Regions from separate parts of the Rhodococcus baikonurensis genome, predicted to be linked through region 2. Evidence: riboswitches for the same ligand, from Rfam matches in the RefSeq annotation. Region 2 holds a riboswitch; each other region holds the start of a gene.
What was found. A riboswitch is a leader RNA that binds a small molecule or an ion and turns the genes downstream of it on or off. The one in region 2 is predicted to bind S-adenosylmethionine.

Region 1 (3,273 bases), on a different contig from region 2:
ACCCCACCGCTGAACGGCGAGCGAAACCGATGGGAGTACCGCGCCGCTCTCGAGTTCCAAGGCACCGATGTCGACGAACCCCACCTGGCCGTCGGGCGGGGGGAGGAGGTCGATCCTGGGCTCCAATTCGTTCACGGTCACGAGTTTGCCACCGCAGCCAGGCCGACGGTGAGATCGGCGAGGATGTCGTCGATTCCTTCGATTCCGACCGCGAGGCGGACGAGCCCGGGTGTGACACCGGAGGCTAGCTGCTCTTCGGGGGTGAGCTGCGAATGCGTCGTCGAGGCAGGGTGGATGACGAGTGAGCGAACGTCACCGATGTTGGCGACGTGGCTGTGCAGCGTCAGGGCGTTGACGAACGTCTTGCCCGCATCGATACCGCCGGGCAGTTCGAAGGTGACGATGGCGCCGGTTCCCTTGGGCGTCAGCTGCTTTCCGCGTTCGAACCATGGTGAGGACGGGAGTCCCGCGTAGGAAACGGAGGCCACCTCGCCGTGGCCGTCGAGGAATTCGGCGACCTTTTGTGCATTGGACACGTGACGCTCGATGCGCAGGCTCAAGGTTTCGATGCCCTGCGCGATGAGGAACGCGTTGAAGGGCGCCACGGCGGAGCCGAGATCACGCAGCAGCTGGACGCGCGCCTTGAGTGCAAATGCCGGCGCGCCGAGGTCTGCGAAGGTGACGCCGTGGTAGCTGGGATCAGGCGTCGTGAAGTTCGTGTGGCGACCCTGCGTCCAGTCGAAGGTGCCACCGTCGACGATGACGCCGGCGATTGCTGTGCCGTGTCCGCCAAGGTATTTGGTGGCGGAGTGAACGACGATGTCGGCGCCGTGCTCGAGTGGGCGGAGCAGGTACGGCGTCGCAACGGTGTTGTCCACGATCAACGGGAGACCGTTCTCGTGGGCCAACGACGAGATTCCTGGGAGATCGAGGATGTGGTTCTTGGGATTGGCGATCGTCTCGCCGTAGAAGGCCTTCGTGTTCGGGCGAATGGCGTCGCGCCATTGCTCGAGATCGTCGGGATCCTCGACGAACGTGACTTCGATGCCCAGCTTGCGAAGCGTGTAATGCAGGAGGTTGTACGTGCCGCCGTACAGGTACGGGCTGGAGACGATGTGGTCGCCGGCCTCGGCAATGTTGAGGATCGCGATGGTCTCGGCAGCCTGACCCGAGGACAGCAGGAGTGCGGCGACTCCGCCTTCGAGGGCGGCGATGCGCTGCTCGACGGCGTCCTGTGTGGGATTCATGATCCGCGTGTAGATGTTGCCCGGCTCGGCGAGGCCGAACAGTGCCGCAGCGTGATCGGTGCTGTCGAAGACGTAGCTGGTGGTCTGGTAGATCGGCAGAGCGCGCGCATTGGTGGCGGTGTCCGCTGTTTGCCCGGCGTGCACCTGCTTTGTCTCGAACGACCAGTTGGCGGTCGGATCAGAAGTTGCTGCGGCGTCGGCTGTGTTGTCGGTCATGATTTGTTCACTCCAGTGGTCTGACGGATAGATGTCGGACGGGGGCGAAGGATCGCCGCCCCGTGCTGGGGTCTATCTACAAGTGCGACACATACTGAGTTACCTCCGTGGGGCTCGGCCCGGTCTGGGGTCCGTCCCTGTCGGACCCGCGCTTGTCACCCGAATTGCGGTGGAACTGCGTGAGCAGATCCACGTCGGGAAACCTGGTCATCACCCGGGGCACCCCACCGCGGTTGGAGGGTTGCCGTCCAGCGAGCCGGGGCTTGACGCTGGCACTCATGACCAAGTCGGATTCTACCGGGAAGTGAGCGCAGTCCTGACACGGGGCGAAATGTGAGCCGCGACCGCACGCGAGACAGAGCGACGCAGCCCACTAGCAGGCAAAAGTTACTCGCGAGTAGAGACCGGTGGGTGGACCTGCCGGTTGCAGCCTCACGGGTTAGCAGTACGCTTGTCTTGTTTGGGACTCATCTCCCGAGATCAGTCCACACCGTCTAGGTTTGATAATCGAACCGTTCGCGGACCCACTCACAAAGTGTGACCGCAACCGTGTAACCAGGGAAACTTCCTAGGAGGACGCGAAGCACCCATGTCCAAAATCAAGGTTGAGGGCACCGTCGTCGAACTCGACGGCGATGAGATGACGCGCATTATCTGGCAGTTCATCAAAGACAAGTTGATCCATCCGTATCTCGATGTGAACCTCGAGTACTACGACCTCGGTATCGAGTACCGCGACGAGACCGACGACCAGGTCACCATCGACGCAGCGCACGCGATCCAGAAGCACGGCGTCGGCGTCAAATGCGCCACGATCACGCCGGACGAGGCACGTGTCGAGGAATTCGGTCTCAAGAAGATGTGGCGTTCCCCGAACGGAACGATCCGCAACATTCTCGGCGGCACGATCTTCCGCGCACCGATCATCATCTCCAACGTTCCGCGACTCGTTCCGGGCTGGACCAAGCCGATCATCATCGGCCGTCACGCATTCGGCGACCAGTACCGCGCCACAGACTTCAAGGTCCCCGGCCCCGGCAAGGTGATGATCACCTACACGCCTGAGGACGGCAGCGCACCGATCGAGCACGAACTGGTCAACTTCCCCGAAGAGGGCGGCGTCGTCCAGGGGCAGTACAACTTCACCACGTCCATCCGTGACTTCGCTCGCGCGTCGCTCACCTACGGACTGCAGCAGAACTACCCGGTGTACCTGTCCACCAAGAACACCATTCTCAAGGCGTACGACGGTGCCTTCAAGGACATCTTCCAGCACGTCTACGAGACCGAGTTCAAGGCTGAGTTCGATGCCGCAGGTCTGACCTACGAGCACCGCCTCATCGACGACATGGTCGCTTCCGCACTCAAGTGGGAGGGCGGCTACGTCTGGGCATGCAAGAACTACGACGGCGACGTCCAGTCCGACACCGTGGCCCAGGGCTTCGGCTCGCTCGGCCTCATGACGTCGGTTCTGCTGACACCGGACGGAAAGACCTGTGAGGCAGAGGCTGCTCACGGCACCGTGACGCGTCACTACCGTCAGCACCAGCAGGGCAAGCCCACCTCGACCAACCCGATCGCGTCCATCTTCGCGTGGACCCGCGGGCTCGAGCATCGTGGCAAGCTCGACAGCACCCCTGAGGTCATCGGCTTCGCGCAGGCGCTCGAAGACGTTGTCATCAAGACCGTCGAAAGCGGCCAGATGACCAAGGACCTCTCGATGCTGGTCGGCGGCGATCAGGGCTACCTGACCACCGAGGAGTTCCTCGGCGCACTCGACGTGAACCTGCAGAAGGCCATGGCCGCGAAG
Region 2 (3,273 bases):
CCGCTCCGGGTATCAAGTGCTCCTCGTGGACGAGAACCCCGTCCATGTCCATGAGGTAGGTCCAACCGGTCTGATCTTCTGTACTGGTCATGTCTCCAGTATGTGCGGGAGCCGCCCGATGTGGGCGGTCAAGCGAGAAGTCGCCACAGCCCGATCAGACCGACGGCGACAATCGTGTAGCGAAGTGCGGTGGGGGACAGGCGCCGTCCGTAGCGAGCACCCAGAACGCCACCGCCGAGTGACCCGACGGCGATCAAACCGGCTGCTGCCCAATTGATCTGGTCGAAAGCCAGGGTGATGTACATCCCCGCTGCAACGATGTTGACGAGCAGTGAGAGCAGGTTCTTCGCGCCGTTCATGCGCTGGAGGGTTTCCGGGAGGATGGCACCCATCACACCGATGAGGAGGATGCCCTGCGCGGCAGTGAAGTAGCCGCCGTAGATGCCGACTGCAAAGGTTCCGGCGGTCAGGAGCATCAGCCTTGTGGTGGACAGCGTCGTTTCCTCGGTGGAACGCTTCTTCGCCCAAGCCTGGATGCGTGGTTGGAGGAGGACGAGTGCGAGAGCCAGGATCAACAGCACCGGCACGATGGTTTCGAACAGTTTCTCGGGTAGATGCATGAGCAACCACGAGCCGAGTAGTGCCCCGGCGAGCGACGCCGGAATCTGCCAGCGCAGGCGTTCCCACTGCCCGGACAACTCACGCCGATAGCCCCATGTGCCCGACACTCCGCCGGCGACCAGTCCGACCGCGTTGGACATGGTCGCGGTGACCGGTGGCATGCCGAAGGCGACCAGGGTGGGGAACGTGATCAGTGTTCCACTGCCGACGACGGCGTTGATCGCGCCCGCGCCGATGCCGGCCAACAAGATGAAGAAAGCGTCGAGTCCACTCACTCCGCAGACGGTACGGCAGATGCGAAGTCGCTCCGGACGGCGGTCCCGGTCTTCATTCGAACACTCCATTCAACACGGCGGTCAAGGCTTTGGGCACCGTTGAAATCAGTGCGATTTCAACCTGATCGACCTTTCATTTCCCTTGCAGTGCAGGGAAATACAACATTTGACGACTCGGCAATTCGCGTCTAGTCTTTGCTCACCATCCAGAGCGACCGAGAGACCTGGCTCGTCGACGTCGCAGCAACCCCCCGAGTGATCGGGAGCGGGTGCTACCGCCAGGACCGATGGAAGGCATCACATGGGTTCCACTTCGCACGCTCCGCACAGGCGCCGTCACATCGATCTGTGCCGCACGGCTTCGTGTCACTGTCGCTGACCGAACTGTCGTCTTCGTAACTCGAGTGCATCTACTCGAGCACACAGCTGCGTTCCCATTTCCCGAAAGGTCTATTCGTGATGTCCACTCCGTCAGGTAGTGCGCCGTGAGCGCGCCCACCGATGTCCGCCCCGAAAAGTCGGTGGCCGAGCCGCAACTTCCCGACTCGGAGCTTGTCGTTGCTCGTACCTGGCACCCGCTGCGCTGGGTGATCAGCGCGGTCGTACTGGTACTGCTTGCCCAATTCATTCACGGACTCGTCGTCAACCCCGGCTGGGACTGGCCGACGTTCGCGCAGTACTTCACCGCGAAATCCGTGCTCGCCGCGTTGTGGGTGACGATCAAACTGACCCTGTGGGGGACGATCCTCGGATTCGGTCTCGGTGTTTTCCTGGCGCTCGGCCGTCTGTCGAAGAACCCGGTCCTGCAGGTGATCGCCTGGACCTACATCTGGGCCTTCCGCTCCATTCCGCTCATCGTGCAGTTGCTCTTCTGGTTCAACATCACGTACCTGTACCAGACGCTTTCTCTCGGAATACCTTTCGGGCCCGAGTTCTTCACCTTCCAGGTCAGTGGTGTGATCGGCGGATTCACCGCAGCGGTCATCGGTTTGGCGCTGCACCAGGCCGCGTACTCGGCCGAGATCATCCGTTCCGGAATCATCTCGGTGGATCACGGTCAGATCGAAGCTGCTTACTCGCTCGGTATTCCGCGCAGTCGCCAGTTCTTCAAGATCGTTCTCCCTCAGGCGATGCGGGCCATCCTGCCCAACGCGGCAAACGAGGTCATCGGACTGTTCAAGGGAACGTCCATCGTCTCCACCATGGCAATCGCCGAACTGTTCTACCAGGTGCAGGTCATCTTCGGACGCAACGGTCGAGTTGTGCCGCTGCTGATGGTCGCCACGATCTGGTACATAATCCTGACGACGTTGCTCTCGATCGGTCAGTACTACGTGGAGCGCCACGATCTGGTACATAATCCTGACGACGTTGCTCTCGATCGGTCAGTACTACGTGGAGCGCCACTACGCCCGCGGATCTGCCCGTGCCCTTCCGTTGACGCCGATACAGAAGGCGCGCAAGAAGTTCGAAGAGATTCGTGATGCGCGTCTCGATATTCCGAGAGGTGCGACCCGATGACCGCAGAGCTGGCTGAAGAGACGGTGTACGCCGTCGAAGCGCGCGGCATCCACAAGTCGTTCGGCGCGCTGGAAGTACTTGCCGGTGTCGATCTCCTGGTCCGCAAGGGCGAGGTGACCGTCATTCTCGGTCCGTCAGGTTCCGGCAAGTCCACTTTGCTGCGCACCCTCAATCACCTCGAGAAGGTCGACCGCGGGACCGTACGGATCGACGGAGAACTGATCGGATACCGGCGCAAGGGAAATCGGCTTCACGAACTGCGTGACCGCGAGATCCTGAAGCAGCGTTCACACATCGGATTCGTGTTCCAGAACTTCAACCTGTTTCCACACCTGACTGCGCTGGAAAACGTGGTGGAGGCGCCGCTCTCGGCCCAGAAGCGTGATCGTGACGAGGTGTACCGCGAGGCCCGCGCACTGCTAGAGCGAGTGGGGGTGGGGGACAAGGCAGACGAGTATCCCCGTCAACTCTCCGGTGGTCAGCAACAGCGCGTGGCGATTGCGCGAGCTTTGGCACTGAGGCCGGCGGTCATTCTCTTCGACGAGCCGACGTCGGCGCTCGACCCGGAACTGGTGGGCGAGGTTCTCGAAGTCCTGGCTCAGCTGGCTCGTGACGGCGCCACCTTGGTGATCGTCACGCACGAGGTCGGATTTGCTCGGGAAGTGGCGGACACCGCGGTCTTCATGGACGGCGGCGTCATCGTCGAACAGGGCCCACCTTCACAGGTGATCGACAACCCGGTCCACGAACGGACCAAGGCTTTTCTCTCCCGCGTCCTCTGACGCGACCTAGACACATTCCCGAAAGGAAAAATTGATGTTCTCCCCATCCCGTCGCGCGACCTTCCTGATTTCGG
Region 3 (3,273 bases), on a different contig from region 2:
GGCATTGTCGCCGAGGCGTACCCGAACGAGGACGAACTCGCCGATGCGCTGATTTCCGTCGTCCGAGCGAATATCCCGTTCAAGGCGACTGCGGGACTGCACCACGGTGTGCGCAACACCGATCCCGAGACGGGCTTCGAACAGCACGGCTTCCTCAACATCATGGTGGCCGTCGACGCTGCGAGGCGGGGCGCCGATCGTTCTGAAGTTGTTGCTGCACTGGCGCAGCGCGATGGCGAGTCGATCGCACGGGCACTGGCCGACCTGACCGAAGACGAGGCAGGCGAGGTGCGTCGCCGATTCCTCTCGTTCGGTACCTGCAGCATCTCGGACCCTCTGACCGAGCTGGAAGGCCTCGGATTGATCGTCCGCTCCGACAAAACCGAAGGAACTCTCGTATGACCGTCACGACCATCGACATTCCCGCCGACTCACTGTTCGGTCTCGACAATCTGCCGTACGGGGTCTTCTCCCCCGCAGGCGGGTCACCACGCGTCGGCGTGCGGGTCGCCGACTCGGTCGTCGATCTCGCAGCGACACTGGGTGATTCCGTCTTCGCCGAACCGACCCTGAATGCATTCATGGCTCAGGGCCGAGATCAGTGGGTTTCGGTGCGGAACCGGATCACGGAGCTCGTGACCGGCGAAATAGACTCGGATGCCGTGTTTTCCGTCGACTCGGTGACCCTGCACTTGCCGATCGCGGTGGCCGACTACGTCGACTTCTACGCCTCGGAGAATCACGCAACCAACCTCGGACGGTTGTTCCGCCCGGACGCCGCCCCCTTGATGCCGAATTGGAAGCACCTTCCCGTCGGATACCACGGGCGGTCGAGCACCATCGTCGTCTCCGGCACCGGTATCGTTCGCCCCTGCGGACAGCGGAAGGCACCCGATCAGGAAAGCCCGGACTTCGGACCGTCTCGTCGCCTCGACATCGAAGCCGAGATGGGATTCATCGTCGGAACTCCCTCGAAGATGGGCGATTCCATCACCCCGGACGAATTTGCCGAGCACGTCTTCGGCGCCGTCGTCGTGAACGACTGGTCTGCCCGAGACATCCAGGCGTGGGAGTACGTGCCCCTCGGTCCGAATCTGGGGAAGAGTTTCGCGACGTCCATCTCTCCGTGGGTTGTTCCGTTGCTTGCGCTCGAAGCAGCCCGAATCGACACTCCGGTGCAGGATCCCGAACCGCTTTCCTACCTGCGCGGTGAAGAGAAGTGGGGCCTGGACATAGATCTGGCCGTGGAGTGGAACGGTCACGTCGTTTCGCGACCTCCGTACGCCCAGATGTACTGGTCGCCCGCGCAGATGCTCGCGCACACCACCATCAACGGCGCAGCGGCGAGCACGGGCGATCTCTTTGCGTCCGGAACCATTTCCGGGCCGGACAAGGATCAGCGCGGCGCCTTCATCGAACTGACCTGGGGCGGAAAAGAACCCGTTGCAGTTGGCTCCGAGACTCGCACGTTCCTCGAGGACGGCGACACCATCTCCATCTCGGCCACCGCTCCCGGGGTCGGCGGTTCACGCATCGGCTTCGGCGATGTTCACGCGCGGATCCTGCCTGCAACGCAAACTGGAAGATAACGATTGACAACTGTTTGATTCACGCTGATCTGATGTCCGGAATTCCTTGCCTCACGATTCTCCAAAGATAAGCTGGACTAACCATCCAGAGCGATCGAGAGTCCTGGCTCCCTGACGTCGCAGCAACCCCCTCTACTGAGGTGCGGGTGCTTTCCGCCAGGTCCGATGGAGGACTCGTGCCAGGCGATCGACCCCGTACCTCGGTGGGGACACCTGCTGTCATCGTGATCGTGGGCGGTGGTCCCCGTGGTACCGGTGTACTCGAACGGATCCTCGCTCACGAATCGGTGAACACTGACCCCGCACCGATCGACATTCACGTCGTCGACCCATATCCGGCAGGCGCCGGCCGCATTTGGCGAGGCAGCCAGGCGCCGCTCCTGTGGATGAATTCGACAACCGCTGACGTCACGATGTTCACCGACGACACCACCGCGGTCACCGGTCCGGTAGTACCCGGCCCGACGCTCGCGGAATGGGTCGCCGAGAACGCGGCTGAGCTTGCCGAATTGCCCGAGATCGCGGCAGAAGTTCCGACTGTCACGCCGTCGTCGTTCGCATCGAGGTCATTGCAGAGCCGATACCTGAACTGGGTGTTCGAGACTGCAGTCGACTCTGCGCCGGCGCACGTCGACGTTCAGGTTCATCGACGATCCGTGGTCGACATCGTGAACGTCGGCAAGATGCAGAAGGTTCATCTGGACGACGGAGTTGTCATCGACGCGACGGCCGTCCTCCTCGCACAGGGGCACCCCGATGCGTTGGCTGCTCCGCGTGAAACCGCGCTGAGCAGCTTTGCGTCCGACCACGGGTTGACCTACGTAGGACCTGGATACACCGCCGACATCGACGCCGATGTCATTCCCGAACGCGAACCGGTTCTGATCGCCGGACTCGGGCTGGCTTTCATCGACTGGATGGTTCTCCTCGCCGAGAGCCGTGGCGGCAGCTTCGAACGCGGCGAAGACGGCGTCCTGACTTACGCTCCCTCGGGTCGAGAACCCCTGTTGTATGCCGGATCTCGTCGCGGCGTGCCGTATCACTCCAAGATTTCGTACTCGATCGCTGACGCGCGGCCACCGCTACCACGGTTCTTCACTGCTGATCTTGTGCCCGGCGACGGACCGTTGGATTTCCGAAACGACATCTGGCCCTTGGCGTCGAAAGAACTGGCAGGCGCCCACTATCACGAACTGTTCGCGTCGCACCCGGATCGAACGGTGGGCACTTGGGAGGAGTTCGACGCCGAATTCGCCTCGCTGGCTTGGGGATCGCCTCGATTGCAGGAACTGGTCGAGAACGCAGTTCCGAAACCGGAAGACCGTATAGATCTCGAGCGACTGAACCGCCCGCTCGGCGGTGAGCGCTACGACGGACTCGCCGACGTCCAACTCAGGATCACCGACTACATCTCGGCAGACGTCGCACGCCGGTCGGACCCGTATTTCAGCGCCGACGCAGCTGTCTTCTCAGCGTTGCTGTCGACGTACATGACCGTCGGAGAATTGTTGCGGCGCGGCAGAATCCCGGCCGAATCCGTCGCCAAGGACGTCGAGGGTTGGCTGCATTCGTTCTTCAGCTTCATTGCCAGTGGTCCGCCACCCGAGCGTCTGGAACAGTTGACCGCCCTCAACGAGGCCGGCATCGTGCAATTCCTGGGGCCGGATTCAGTGTTCTCCACCGA

Region 1: another riboswitch for S-adenosylmethionine. It lies ahead of ABWI03_RS14690 (bifunctional o-acetylhomoserine/o-acetylserine sulfhydrylase); the one in region 2 lies ahead of ABWI03_RS08870 (amino acid ABC transporter permease).
Region 3: another riboswitch for S-adenosylmethionine. It lies ahead of ABWI03_RS04250 (FAD/NAD(P)-binding protein); the one in region 2 lies ahead of ABWI03_RS08870 (amino acid ABC transporter permease).

The regions. Positions count from the first base shown of each region.
Region 1 is NZ_JBEUOQ010000005.1:280,159-283,431, reverse strand. Features, by position in the region: gene metX (homoserine O-acetyltransferase MetX) at 1-141, opposite strand, end outside; gene ABWI03_RS14690 (bifunctional o-acetylhomoserine/o-acetylserine sulfhydrylase) at 138-1,463, opposite strand; SAM riboswitch class IV at 1,607-1,747, opposite strand; gene ABWI03_RS14685 (NADP-dependent isocitrate dehydrogenase) at 2,053-3,273, shown strand, end outside.
Region 2 is NZ_JBEUOQ010000003.1:263,742-267,014, forward strand. Features, by position in the region: gene ABWI03_RS08860 (HAD-IIA family hydrolase) at 1-91, opposite strand, end outside; gene ABWI03_RS08865 (sulfite exporter TauE/SafE family protein) at 129-896, opposite strand; SAM riboswitch class I at 1,096-1,190, shown strand; gene ABWI03_RS08870 (amino acid ABC transporter permease) at 1,382-2,380, shown strand; gene ABWI03_RS08875 (amino acid ABC transporter ATP-binding protein) at 2,414-3,199, shown strand; gene ABWI03_RS08880 (ABC transporter substrate-binding protein) at 3,234-3,273, shown strand, end outside.
Region 3 is NZ_JBEUOQ010000002.1:18,350-21,622, reverse strand. Features, by position in the region: gene ABWI03_RS04260 (hypothetical protein) at 1-402, shown strand, start outside; gene fahA (fumarylacetoacetase) at 399-1,589, shown strand; SAM riboswitch class I at 1,668-1,761, shown strand; gene ABWI03_RS04250 (FAD/NAD(P)-binding protein) at 1,766-3,273, shown strand, end outside.